Regions from separate parts of the Pseudomonas sp. COR18 genome, predicted to be linked through region 1. Evidence: riboswitches for the same ligand, from Rfam matches in the RefSeq annotation. Region 1 holds a riboswitch; each other region holds the start of a gene.
The links. Region 1 has a riboswitch for cobalamin ahead of cobW (cobalamin biosynthesis protein CobW). Riboswitches for the same ligand answer to the same signal wherever they lie in the genome.
Positions count from the first base shown of each region.

Region 2: it holds a riboswitch for cobalamin, as region 1 does, so the genes downstream of both, cobO (cob(I)yrinic acid a,c-diamide adenosyltransferase) here and cobW (cobalamin biosynthesis protein CobW) in region 1, are expected to answer to the same signal.
Region 3: it holds a riboswitch for cobalamin, as region 1 does, so the genes downstream of both, ACM62G_RS28400 (CbtB domain-containing protein) here and cobW (cobalamin biosynthesis protein CobW) in region 1, are expected to answer to the same signal.

Region 1 is NZ_CP183808.1:6,448,714-6,453,007, forward strand. Features, by position in the region: gene cobN (cobaltochelatase subunit CobN) at 1-903, opposite strand, end outside; gene cobW (cobalamin biosynthesis protein CobW) at 908-1,975, opposite strand; cobalamin riboswitch at 2,074-2,283, opposite strand; gene ACM62G_RS29000 (glycosyltransferase) at 2,372-3,661, shown strand; gene ACM62G_RS29005 (glycoside hydrolase) at 3,666-4,294, opposite strand, start outside.
Region 2 is NZ_CP183808.1:4,176,165-4,180,458, reverse strand. Features, by position in the region: gene ACM62G_RS19305 (cobyrinate a,c-diamide synthase) at 1-1,321, opposite strand, end outside; gene cobO (cob(I)yrinic acid a,c-diamide adenosyltransferase) at 1,318-1,929, opposite strand; cobalamin riboswitch at 2,011-2,230, opposite strand; gene ACM62G_RS19295 (aminotransferase class III-fold pyridoxal phosphate-dependent enzyme) at 2,390-3,724, shown strand; gene ACM62G_RS19290 (thioesterase family protein) at 3,717-4,115, shown strand; gene ACM62G_RS19285 (DMT family transporter) at 4,112-4,294, shown strand, end outside.
Region 3 is NZ_CP183808.1:6,315,767-6,320,060, reverse strand. Features, by position in the region: gene ACM62G_RS28420 (NUDIX hydrolase) at 125-544, opposite strand; gene cobM (precorrin-4 C(11)-methyltransferase) at 564-1,310, opposite strand; gene ACM62G_RS28410 (cobalamin biosynthesis protein) at 1,477-1,902, opposite strand; gene ACM62G_RS28405 (CbtA family protein) at 1,899-2,609, opposite strand; gene ACM62G_RS28400 (CbtB domain-containing protein) at 2,633-2,818, opposite strand; cobalamin riboswitch at 2,915-3,139, opposite strand; gene ACM62G_RS28395 (response regulator) at 3,272-3,628, opposite strand; partial or broken gene ACM62G_RS28390 (CHASE3 domain-containing protein) at 3,881-4,294, shown strand, end outside.

The DNA.
Region 1 (4,294 bases):
CTGCCAGCCGGGCTCGTTGTCCTGGGCGCAGATGGCCTGGATCACCGGAATGTCACGGCGGAACGGCCGCAGGTGCGGCGCCTCGGGGGTCGATTGGGCAAAACCGGTGGTATTGAGGATCACCGCCGCCGACACTTCGTCCAGCCAGTCCTCGACCGTCGCCAGGCAGGCCGGCTCCTTGAGGCTGGCCACGGCGATCGGCAACGGGTTCAGCCCGGCCGCCTGCAGGCGCTGGCAGAACACATCGACGAAGGCGGTGTTGGCCGCCTGCAGGTGCGAACGATAGAACAGCAGCGCCGCTACTGGTTGGTCGGCCTGCCAGTCGGTACGCCAATCCGCCAGTTGCGCATCGACCACGCGGGGGTGGTAGATCGCCGTGCGCGGCAAGGCGCGAGGCTCGTGCCACGGGTAATCGCGCCCCAGCCAGGTACTGGCCAGGCAATTGAACAGTTGCAGGGCGTTACCCAGCCCCCCCTGGCGCAGGAAATGCCAGAGCCGTTCGGCCTCGGCCGCCGGGACGTTGCCCAGGGCGCTCAGTTCCGGGTCGGGACGGTCATCGCCCGGCACCAGGATCAGCGCCACGCCGCGCTCGGCCAGTTGCACCAGGCGCTCGATGCCGTAGCGCCAATAGCCGATCCCGCCGTGCAACGACAGCAGGATCACCTTGGCGTGTTGCAGCACCTGGTCGACATACAGGTCGACCGAGGCATGATTCTGCACCTGCATCGGGTTGGCCAGGCGCAGGCTGGGGTAATCGTCCGGCAGTTGCTGCGCCGCTTCGGCGAGCAACGCCAGGCTGGAATCACCGCTGCACAGGATCACCAGCTCGGCGGGGGTTTGTCCCAGGTCGGCAATGTTGTCGTCCGACACGAAACCGCCGGGCTGGGTCCTGAGCAGGTGCATGGGGTCAGACCGTCAGCGCCGCGCGCAGGGTCGACTCGAGCAGGGCGGCATCCAGTTCCTGACCGATCAGCACCAGGCGGGTGACACGCGGCTCGTCAGCGCCCCAGGCACGGTCGAAGTGCTTGTCGAAACGGGTGCCCACGCCCTGGATCAGCAGGCGCATCGGCTTGTTCGGGATCGCCGCGAAGCCCTTGACCCGCAGGATGCCGTGCTTGACCACCAGTTGCGTCAGGGCATCGAGCAGCAGGCTTTCATCGGCTTGCGGCAGGTCGATGGAGATCGAGTCGAAGGCATCGTGATCGTGGTCGTCATGATCGTCGCCCTCGTGGTGGTGATCATGGTGGCTGTGACGGCTGTCGATATGTTCTTCGGAGCCGGCACCCAGGCCGAGCAGCACGTCCAGCGGCAGGCGACCGCTGCTGGCCTCGATGATCTTCACCGCCGGTGGCAGTTCCTCGGCCACTTCCAGGCGGACCTTGGCCAGGTCTTCGGGGGCGATCAGGTCGGTCTTGTTGAGAATCACCAGGTCGGCGCTGGACAACTGGTCGGCGAACAGTTCGTGCAGCGGCGACTCGTGGTCCAGGTTCGGGTCGAGCTTGCGCTGGGCGTCCACCTGGTCGGGGAAGGCGGCGAAGGTACCGGCGGCCACCGCCGGGCTGTCGACCACGGTGATCACCGCATCGACGGTGCAGGCACTGCGGATTTCCGGCCACTGGAACGCCTGGACCAGCGGTTTGGGCAACGCCAGGCCGGAGGTTTCGATGAGGATGTGGTCCAGATCGCCGCGCCGTGCCACCAGTTCGCGCATCACCGGGAAGAACTCTTCCTGCACGGTGCAGCACAGGCAGCCATTGGCCAGTTCGAAGACACGACCGACCGCCTCTTCCTCGGTGCAACCGATCGAGCACTGCTTGAGGATTTCACCATCGATGCCGAGTTCGCCGAACTCGTTGACGATCACCGCAATGCGGCGGCCCTGGGCGTTGTCGAGCATGTGGCGCAACAAGGTGGTCTTGCCCGAGCCGAGGAAGCCGGTGACGATGGTGACGGGAAGCTTGGCCAGTGTTTTCATCGGGATGCCCCTTGGCAAAAATAGCGGGCATACGGGACGAGAACCGCTGCCGGAACAGGCGCGGGTAGGTTCGCCACCGGATCACCCCGCCCGGTTTAAGTGAAATTCTGTCACGAGGCAGGTCTCCTGGCTTGCGGGCGGGTGTTCGGCAGTCGCCCGATCACCGGGTCTTGCGCCTTCCCGCCCCCAAGGGGCAGTGGCCAGGCAAGACTATCAAACCGCTCACAGTTGCGGGGGCAGCCGCGGCTTGCCGCGTTCCCATCTTAGCTTCGGCCGGATGCCGAAGAACCTCGAACCTGCAAGGCTACGCAGTGCGCGGGAGCAGGTCAATCTCGACGGCCGCTGTGGTTTAATTGCGCCCCCCTTTCACCCTGCCCGTTTCAAGGAAGCCCGCCCATGAGTGCCACCGGCACCACCACCGTCCTGGTCATCGGTTATGTCTGGCCCGAACCCCGTTCCTCGGCCGCCGGTGGGCACATGATGCAGATTCTCGAAAGCTTCCTCGAAGCCGGCTGGCACATCACCTTCGCCAGCCCCGCCAGCGTCGGCGAGCACAAGGCCGACCTGCAGAGCCTGGGAATCGACGAACAGGCCATCGAGCTCAACAACAGCAGCTTCGACACCTTCATCACCGCCCTGCAGCCGGATGTGGTGCTGTTCGACCGCTTCATGATGGAGGAGCAGTTCGGCTGGAGGGTCGAGAAGCACTGCCCCGACGCCATCCGCGTGCTGGAAACCTCCGACCTGCAAAGCCTGCGCGACGCCCGCCAGCAGCAGCTCAAGGAACGCCTGAAGGCCGATCCGGATCCGAACGACTTCAGCACGCTGTTTGCCCCCGACCTGCCGCAGGTGTTCCAGCAGATGAGCGAAACCGATCAGGCCCAGCGCGAGATCGCGGCGATCTACCGCTCGGACCTGAGCCTGATGATCTCCGATGTCGAGATTCGCCTGTTGACCGAGCAGTTCCGGCTGCCGCCGGCGCTGCTGCACTGGTGCCCGCTGATGCTCGATCAGCCCGCTGCCTTTCGGCCGTTCGAGGAGCGCGCGCATTTCCTCAGCATCGGCAACTTTCGCCACGCACCGAACTGGGACGCGGTGCTCTGGATGAAAACCACCCTCTGGCCGCTGATCCGCCAGCAATTGCCGAGCGCGCAACTGCACGTCTACGGCGCCTATACACCGCCCAAGGCCACCGCCCTGCATAACCCGACCCAGGGCTTTCACGTGCTGAACTGGGCCGAGGATGCCTTGCAGGTCATGAGTGCGGCGCGCATCTGCCTGGCACCGTTGCGCTTTGGCGCCGGGATCAAGGGCAAGCTCGCCGATGCCATGCTCTGCGGCACGCCAAACGTCACCACGCCGATCGGTGCCGAAGCCATGCACGGCGACTTGCCCTGGCCCGGCGCCATCGAGACCCGCGCCGAAGCCCTGGCCGCGGCCGCCGTGCAGCTCTACCAGGACCCGGCGGCCTGGCGGCAGGCCCAGGTCGCAGGCCAGGCCTTGCTGGCCGCCCGCTACGACCGGCGTCAGCACGGCCCGGCCCTGGTGGCGCGTATCGAGCAATGCCGGCAGCGACTGGCGCAACATCGGCGCGACAACTTCACCGGCGCCATGCTGCGGCATCACCATCACAAGAGCACCCAGTACATGGCCCAGTGGATCGAGGCGAAAAACCGCAAGGCCTGAGGCCTCATGCCGAAGGCAGGAACAACCGGGCAATCTCGATCAGTTGCGGCCCCCGATCCGGCGCCAGCACCAGGGCCGAACGCGGCGGCAACAGCCGGCCCTCCGGCGAACGGGCGGGTTTCCTGGCGAAGTTCACCGTGATCAGGGTGCCGTCGCTGAACGAGGTACGCTGAACCAGGCGATCGGCCGAGAACACCTGAAAATCGCTCAGCCGCTCGGTGAACAGCCTTTCGTGCAACGGCCGAAACACCTTGTCATAGGCCCGAATGAACGGCAGATCGCGGGCCAGCACCTGGTCGTTGAGGTGATACAGGGGCGGTACCATGTGCAGCAACTGCAGCAACGCCGTGGTTTCCCGCTCGCTGGAGAACTTCAGCGAGCCATATTCCCAATGGTGGGTACTGACCAGGCTGTCGTGGAACACCAACTGATACAGCGGCAGGCGAAACTGCGCCGAGGTGACGAAGCGGGCGACCGCCGGCTTGAGCGGTATCGGCTTGAAATACAGGTCCGGGGTCTCCGGCGGCCAGTACCCGCCGCGGTAGAACGGCGACTGCTTGTTCTTGCCGATATCCGGGTCCATCCAGGCGAACGGCTGGGTGGCGATGCCATGGCTGTAGGCGATGCTGGGCA
Region 2 (4,294 bases), 2.3 Mb from region 1:
CATGCTCAGAAATGCAATCCTGCGGATGCGGCGCCAACAGCGCGGCAACCGCCCGGGGATTGGATGGAAAATAGAAATGCACATAGGAGGCGGTCGTGCGCCCCTCACGATAGACCGCCTCTGCGCCTCGCCCACCATTGGGGCTCTGCCCACGGGCAATCGGCGCCAGCTCGGTGGTGGTCAACGAGTGGTGGTACGTATGCCCGCGCAGCAAGCCTTCCGGCAGTTCCACGGCCTGCAGGGCCAGAGCGGCCAGGCGTTTCTGCATCACCGCCTCTCCCGCCAGCAAGCCGAGCAGTTCGGCCCGCTGGCCGTCGACATCGGTCAGCGCCTCGAGCAAGTAAAGCATGCCACCGCACTCGGCGAGCAGCGGCTTGCCCGCCGCGTGGTGCCCACGGATCGCCGCCAGCATCGAATGGTTCTGCGCCAGCATCCGGTGGTGCAATTCCGGGTAGCCGCCCGGCAGGTACAGACTGTCGGCCGGCGGCAGTTCGGCATCATGTATGGGCGAGAAGAAGCACAGCTCGGCCCCCAGCGCGCGCAACAGATCCAGGTTGGCGCCATAGATGAAGGCAAACGCTTCGTCGTGGGCCACCGCGATTCGAACACCGGCCAATAGCGGCTCGACGGCCGCTGCTGGCGGTGCGGCGAACTCGACCGCCGGCGGCAAGGCGACTTCGCAACTGGCGCCCAGGGCCTGGGCGGCGACATCCAGGCGACGATCCAGGTCGTTCAGCTCGCTGGCCTGGACCAGCCCGAGGTGCCGGCTCGGCAGCTCGATCCCGGTCTCGCGGGAGAGCGCACCGTACCAACGCAGGCCTTCGGTCAGGCTGCCTTCGAGCAATTGCGCATGACGCGGGGTACCGACCCGGTTGGCCAGCACCCCGGCGAACGGCAGGTCCGGCTGGTAGCGCGCCAACCCCAGGGCCAGCGCGCCGAAGGTCTGGGCCATGGCCGTACCGTCGATCACCGCCAGCACCGGCACACCGAAGTGCCGCGCCAGGTCGGCGCTCGATGGCGTGCCGTCGAACAGCCCCATGACCCCCTCGATCAGGATCAGGTCGGCCTCGCCCGCCGCTTCCCAGAGCAGCCGACGGCTTTCCTCGGCACCGACCATCCACAGGTCGAGCTGGTACACCGGTGCGCCACTGGCGCGCTCGTGAATCATCGGGTCGAGAAAATCCGGGCCACACTTGAATACCCGGACCTTGCGCCCCTGGTTGCGATGCAGACGCGCCAGGGCCGCTGTCACCGTGGTCTTGCCCTGGCCGGAGGCCGGCGCGGCAATCAGCACCGCCGGGCAATGACGCGCCTGAGTCATAGTTCGATGCCTTTCTGCGCCTTGATCCCGGCCTGGAACGCGTGCTTGAGCAGGCCCATCTCGGTGACGGTGTCGGCCAGGTCGATCAGCTCCGGCTTGGCGCCGCGCCCGGTCACCACCACGTGCTGCATCGGTGGACGGGCCTGCAGGTCGCTCAGCACCTGGTCCAGATCCAGATAGCCATGCTTGAGGGCGATATTCAGCTCATCGAGCACCACCAGGCCGATCTCCGGGTTGGCGAGCATTTCCCGGGACACCGCCCAGGCCGCCTCGGCCGCGGCGATGTCACGCTGGCGGTCCTGGGTTTCCCAGGTAAAGCCCTCACCCATCACGTGGAAGCGCACCTGCTCGGGGAAGCGGCGGAAAAACAGCTCCTCGCCGGTGCTGTTGCGGCCCTTGATGAACTGCACCACGCCGCACTGCATGCCGTGGCCCATGGCCCGGGCGAGCATGCCGAAAGCCGAGCTGCTCTTGCCCTTGCCGTTGCCGGTCAGCACCAGCAGCAGGCCACACTCGTTGGGGGCATTGGCGATACGCTCGTCGATCACCGCCTTCTTGCGCTGCATGCGCGCCAGGTGGCGTTCGTCGCGCTCGGGGGACTCGTTCATGACAGCTCTCCGTTGGGCTGGATAACGCAAACGGCGGGCAGACGCAGGCACGGCCAAAGCCGTCCAGCATCGCCCGCCGTGATGCTGTGGAATGGATCAGGCCGGTCTCCGGGCTCATGAGCGCGCGAACGCGGGACCGCGCGCCTTCCCATGCCGTCGGCACAGTGGCGAAAAGCGCAGTCTTGACTCATTTACCGTTGCGGGGGCAGCGCCGGGATCGCGCCTCTCGAAGGGCTCACCGGCTTCCCTGTTTCACTCTGTTGACACCGGGCCACAGAGCACCTGAAACAAGCCGGGAAGGTTAGAGGGTTGGGGGTGGAGCGTCAATTGAAGTCGACCGCCAGCCCCGGCGAACGGTGGCATGAACAGGAGAAATGAGCCTCACGAGGAAAACTCATTTCTCCTGAGGGTAAAGGTGGGAATAACGTTTCTCCACATAACACCTCAGTGAGGCAACGGCGTGCACCTGATCAAGCCAAACCTGCGTCAGCACTACCCGATAGCCTTCTCGGCCCAGGGCAGCACGATCATGACCGATGACAACAGGACGATTCTCGATGGCTGCTCCGGCGCCATAGCCTGCTCCCTGGGTCACGGCCACCCATACATCATCGATCGGATGCGGATGCAAGCCCACAGGCTCAGCGCCGCCTATCGCACACAATCGCTGAACCTCCCGGCCGAGCGATTGGCACAAAGACTCTGCAGCAAGCTCGGGCAGGCCGGAGCATTTTTCGTCAATAGCGGTTCAGAAGCCGTGGAGGCAGCCTGCCGCACTGCAATTCAATACTGGGACGAGGTCGGCCGGTCAAAAAAGAGACATATCTTGAGCAGGACCATCAGCTATCACGGCTCGACCCAGGCCAGCCTGTCCCTATCCGGTCATTGGCCCAGGCGTCGCAATGTCTGCAGTCCCGACCAACGGCCAACAATTCCCACCCCCTACTGCTACCGCTGCCCTTACGGCAAGAGCCGCAAGGCCTGCCAACTCGCCTGTGCCCAGGCACTGGAAATCGAGCTGGGCCAGATCGGGGCCGACGCAGTGGCGGCCCTGCTCATAGAGCCCATCACCGGAGCTTCAGGAGCGGCCATCCTCCCACCGGCAGGCTACCTGGAAACGATCAGCGACATCTGTAAACGCAACGATGTACTGCTGATCGCCGATGAGGTACTGACTGGCCTCGGTCGCACCGGCACCTGGCTGGCCATGGACCACGGTCAAGTCAAGGCCGACATCAGTGTGCTGGGCAAGGGTCTCAATGCGGGATATTTCCCGTTGTCCGGCATCCTGGTGACAGAGGCGATCAAAGAGGCAATCGAACTGGGTAGCGGGGTGTTTTCCTACGGCCACACCCATTCCAATCATCCCATAGGGGCCGCAGTTGGCCATGCCGTCCTGGACGTGCTCGAAACCGAGGGCCTGGTACCTCTATCCGCCAGCCGCGGGCCAATCATCGAATCATATCTGCAGCGGTGCACGGACAGCTCACCCATCATTGGCCAGATTCGCGGGGCAGGCATGTTATGGGGAGTGGAAATAGTCCAGGACAAACCTCGCAAAACACCCTTCGTACCGGGTGCCCAAGCCGCCGAAAGCCTGGTACGGCTCGCCTGGGCCAAAGGCCTGAATCTCTATCCCGCCAGCGGTTTTGCTGCACACCGGCATGGTGACGCAGTGATTTTTGCCCCGCCCCTCAACACCCCTATGCCCATGCTTGAGGAAATGCTTTTACTCCTTGAGCAAATCCTCCAGAGCGCTCCCGGCCACCTGCACAAGGAAGCTCATCATGCCTGACCTCATCGGTCGAATCGGACTGCTGAGACATACCGTCCAACCGATCGACCTGGCCACACACTGGAACAATGACATCCCCGCCCTCGCTACCCCGATACTGCTTTGGCTGTCAGAGCTGGCGGCAATGATGGCCATCGAGGGTTTGCTACCCGATACCCTCATGACCGTCGGCATCGCCCATGACAGCCAGCACCTGGCCCCGACACCGGCAGGCTTTACCCTTAGCGTGCGTGCCACGGTCATCCAGGCAACCGATAAAAGCATCGAGTTCGCAGTCGAGGCGAGCGATGGCTCGGAACGCATTTTATCGGGCCTCCACACGCGAGCGGTTGTCGATCGCAAGGCCTTCAAGGCACGGGTCGCCAATAAGCATCCCGGCTTGCAACCATGAATCGACCAGTCATGCGGGCCGAGCGCAGTCACTCCCGGATTCTGTTACTGGTAACCGGCTCCGCGCTGTTAGGAGTTGCGCCGGTCATTGTCAAGGCCCTGCCTTTCGATGCCGAAGTCTCGGCCTTCTACAGGGTCCTGTTGGCGATCCCGTTCATGCTGCTGATCTGTGCACTCCAA
Region 3 (4,294 bases), 130 kb from region 1:
GGCGTTCGCTGCCTTGAGTCGCAAGAAACGGTGCCCGTGAGCACCGTTTTTTATTGGGGGCAGGATTTGTGGTGCCTGTGTCGGCCCATTCGCGGGCTTGCCCGCGAATACGTCCTGAAGCTCGCTAGCGCCCCCGCAGGTAATCGCGCAACCGCTCCTGCAGATACGGCACCCCCAGCGGATGCTCCAGGTACTCGGCAATCGGCATCATCCGCCAGTACTGTCCCTCATCGCCAAAATGGATCGCCTCGATCTCCACCGGGTCCAGTTGCCCCACCAGAAACCATGAGTGGCTGCCCGGCTGGGTGACGCTGGGGTAGCGTCGCGCCCACTCGATGCGTTCGGCGCCGATCCGCAGGGAGAACTCCTCGTCCAGTTCCCTCAGCGCGCATTCGCTCGGGGTTTCCTCGCCTTCGCGGCCACCGCCGGCAAAGTCCCAGTGGCCAGGGTAGGGGATGCCGTCCTTCATGTCGCGCAGGTAGGTCAACAACTGATCGCCGCAGAGCAGTGCCAGCTTGGCTCCGGAAAACGTCGGTTCGGGCATCGTTTTTTTCTCCGCCTGTTCAGGGTCGATACAAGTGGGCATGACCGGCCCGATACAGGGATGATTCGCTGAAATGGTCGCTGCCCAGTACCCGTCCCACCAGGATCAGCGCCGTGCGCCGAAATCCCTTGGCCTCGACCTTGGCCTGGATGTCCGCCAATGTGCCCTGTACCCAGTCCTGGTCGGGCCAGGTGGCGCGGTGAATCACCGCAACCGGGCAGTCCGCGCCGTAATGAGGCAGCAGCTCGGCGACGATCTTCGCCAGATGGTTGACCCCCAAGTGAATCGCCATGGTCGCCTTGTGCCGGGCCAGGTCGCCCAGCTCCTCGCCTGCGGGCATCGCGGTCTTGTCGGCGTAACGAGTCAGGATCACGCTCTGGGAGATATCCGGCAGTGTCAGCTCGGCACCGAGCAGGGCCGCGCAGGCAGCGGTGGCGGTGACCCCGGGAACGATTTCGTGGGCGATGCCCAGCTCGCGCAGGTGGCGGATCTGCTCGCCGATGGCGCCGTACAGCGATGGGTCGCCGGAATGCACCCGGGCCACATCCTGGCCGCGGGCATCGGCCGCCCTGATCAACTCGATGATCTGTTCCAGGTGCAGTTCGGCGCTGTTGATCACCTGGCTGGCGCCATGGCCCTCCAGCACGGCCGCAGGTACCAGTGAGCCGGCATAGATGATCACCGGGCAACTGCGGATCAGGCGCTGGCCCTTGACGGTAATGAGTTCCGGATCGCCGGGGCCGGCACCGATGAAATAGACGGTCATAAACTTCTCTGAACGGGCTGCGCGCAAGGTTCCATGGGCACCGGATTTATCCGCGAAGCCCTGACGGCAGTCGCTCGTTTCGCGTCGAGCGCACGCGGAGCTCGCCGGGTGGGTTTGCGGGTAAATCCTGGGTCCACATGAACAACGCTCATGCAGGAGGAGGGGATTATCCAGGGTTTTGCCCGGTCCAGGCCAGTGCGAAGGTCGCCTGCGGGTGCTTCTGGCGTGAAATAAGCAGGCTTGCCGGGGACTGTCCCTGTTGTTCGGCCAGGGCCAGGGCGGCACTTTCGGCAACGCCGTGGCAGCCAGTATGGGCGAAAGCCAGGCTGGAGCGATGGCTCAGATGTGGCTCGTAGGGTTGCAGCGCCGTGGCGCTGAAGAACAGCAGTGGCAGTTGCAACTGTCGAGCGAGTTCCAGCAATCCCGGCTCATGGCGTTTTCCATCGATACTGGCCAGCCCGGTGACTGCCGAGAGGTCGAGTCGACAGCTCTGCAGGGCACTTTCCAGCAGTTGCCGCAGGACCGACGCCTCGCAGCCTTGCCGGCAACCGAAGCCAGCCGCCAGGGCTGGCTGCGCGGGGGGCTTTGTCATGCCCGGTGCCGAGTGTCGGCCTTGCGACGGAACAGCCAGGCGCTGATCAGGCCCAGGGCCAGCCAGAACACCGCGTTGGTCAGTTGCGAGGCGATCTTGAACTGCGCCTCCAGTGCTTCTGGTGCCAGGCTGGAATGCACGTCCGGTTGCGGTGCACCGATCACGTGGGGCACCACGACAATGGCCACGCCCAGCAGCTTGAGCAGCCAATGCCGGCCGAACACGACCAGGGCGATGGCCACGGCAGTGGAGGCAGCGGTGCTGGCCCACCAGATCTGCCGTTGCAGCAGATCCGCCGCGGCGGTGCCGGGCAGTTCCGGCGGCAGGCCGAGGGTCGGTGCCAGGCAGAAGGTGGCGTAGCCGGCCAGCCCCCAGAGCAGCCCCTGGGAGGTGCGATTGGGCGTACGCAGGGTATACAGGCCGGCGAGCATCAGGGCGAAACCGACCGCGACCACCAGGTTGCCGCCGGTGGTGGACAGCACGCGCTGCCAGCCATCTTCCGGCTCCCACGCTGCTTCATCGTGGCCTTCGTGACTATGCCCGGCCATGGCGGCGCCGGTGTGCTCATGGGCTTCGCTGGCCGGGGCCTTCTCGTAGGTTTCCGCTTCGAGAATCAGGGGGGCGACCCAGAAGCTTTGCAGCAGGGTCAGCAGCAGGGCGGCCAGCAGTCCGCTGAAGCCGGCGGTTTGGGCGATACGCTTGATCATGGCAGGGTTCTCGGTGGCACGGCTCAGTGGCACGGGAAGGCGGCGCTGTGACGTGTATCGTGGGCAGCATTATGGACCGCATCGATGTGCGAGAACCCGGCGAAATAAACCAGCAGCACGCCGAGGACGCTGGCGCCGATGGCGGCGACGAGACGTTGGCTGCGGGTCGATGTGACGGTGCCGGAATGGCTGGCGGTGGTGACGGACATGGCGCTTCCTTCTGGGTCTTCAGCAGGCGGCCACGCGCAGAAAAACCTCGGCGGGCCGGGCCCGGAGGTTTCAACAGCGCCTGCCCACCGCAGGTTTGTCATTCGATATTTCCGGGCCGGTCTCCGGGCTCGCGAGGGGTTCCAGCCTGGCTCGAACCTTCCAGCATCACCTTCCCATGCCGGCTGGCACAGTGGATCTGACGCTTCTCTCGCTTACCGTTGCGGGGGCAGCACCGGACTTGTCAGGCATGATGAAGCATCCGCCGACGCACCGGTTTCCCGTTTCACCCTGTGAAGGGCACCCAGAACAGACGAGTAGGAAAGCATGCCATCTACCGGTGCGTCAACTGAGCTGCATGGTGACCACCGGGTCGAGAAAAGGTGGGGAGGGCTGCGGTAAAAAGCCGAACCTAAAGTTATTTCTAGAATAATAATCTCAATAAAAACAATGAGTTAGATAATGCTTTTAATCTTATATCTGAGCTGATCGATCGAAAACGGCTTACCGATCACCTGCATGCCGGCGGGTACTTCGAGGCTGTCGGCGTAGCCGCTGGCAAACAGCACCGAGAGTCCGGGGCGGACCTGGCACGCGGTCCTCGCCAGGTCTCGGCCGTCCATGTCGGGCAAGCCGACATCGGTCATCAGCAGGTCGATGGGGGTGGCGGTGTCATTGAGAAACTCCAGGGCCGCGTCGCTGCCGCTGGCCTCCAGGACCCTGAACTCCAGTTCCTCCAGCACATCGACAATCAGCATGCGGACAATGGCGTCGTCTTCGACGACCAGGATGGTGGAGCTGGCTGCGCACATAAGGGGTTTCCCAAAAAAGTGAAAGCGGAGCAGGAAGGTGCCTGTCTTTTGTATTGGTAAGCGGCCAATTGCCACAAGTTCTATTTCTTGTACAAAAATATTTTGCTGTACAAGAGAGTAGGATAGCGGGTCTGATTGATGCTGGGCAGTGCGAGGCAGGAAAATGCCTTCTACGCTGTGAGAAAAATGGATCCTTTTTTTACAAAATTACGTCAAACTCCTTGGTTTTCAAGACTTCCTCCGGGGCCCGAAATGAATTCACCGTCTTCGGTTGATGAGAGCAGTTTTCGCAAACTCCTGAGTCGCAACATCAGCCTGCCGCTTGGGGTGGGTGTGCTCAGCGCAGTGTTCTTCGTTTCCCTGATCAGCTATCTGCTTTCGGTGATCCAATGGGTGCAGCACACGGACCGGGTGATCAACAACATCAATGAGGTGATGACGCTGTCTGTGGACCTGGAAACCGGCATGCGCGGTTTCCTGATCACCGGCGATGAGCACTTCCTCGACCCCTATGAAGTCGCCAAGCCGAAGATCATGGCCGAACTGCGCGGCTTGCAGCAGTTGGTGGCGGACAACCCGCAGCAGGTCGATCGTTTCAGGCGCATCGAGGCCCTGCAGGGGGCCTGGACCGAATACGCGCAATCGATGATCGATCTGCAGCGCAGC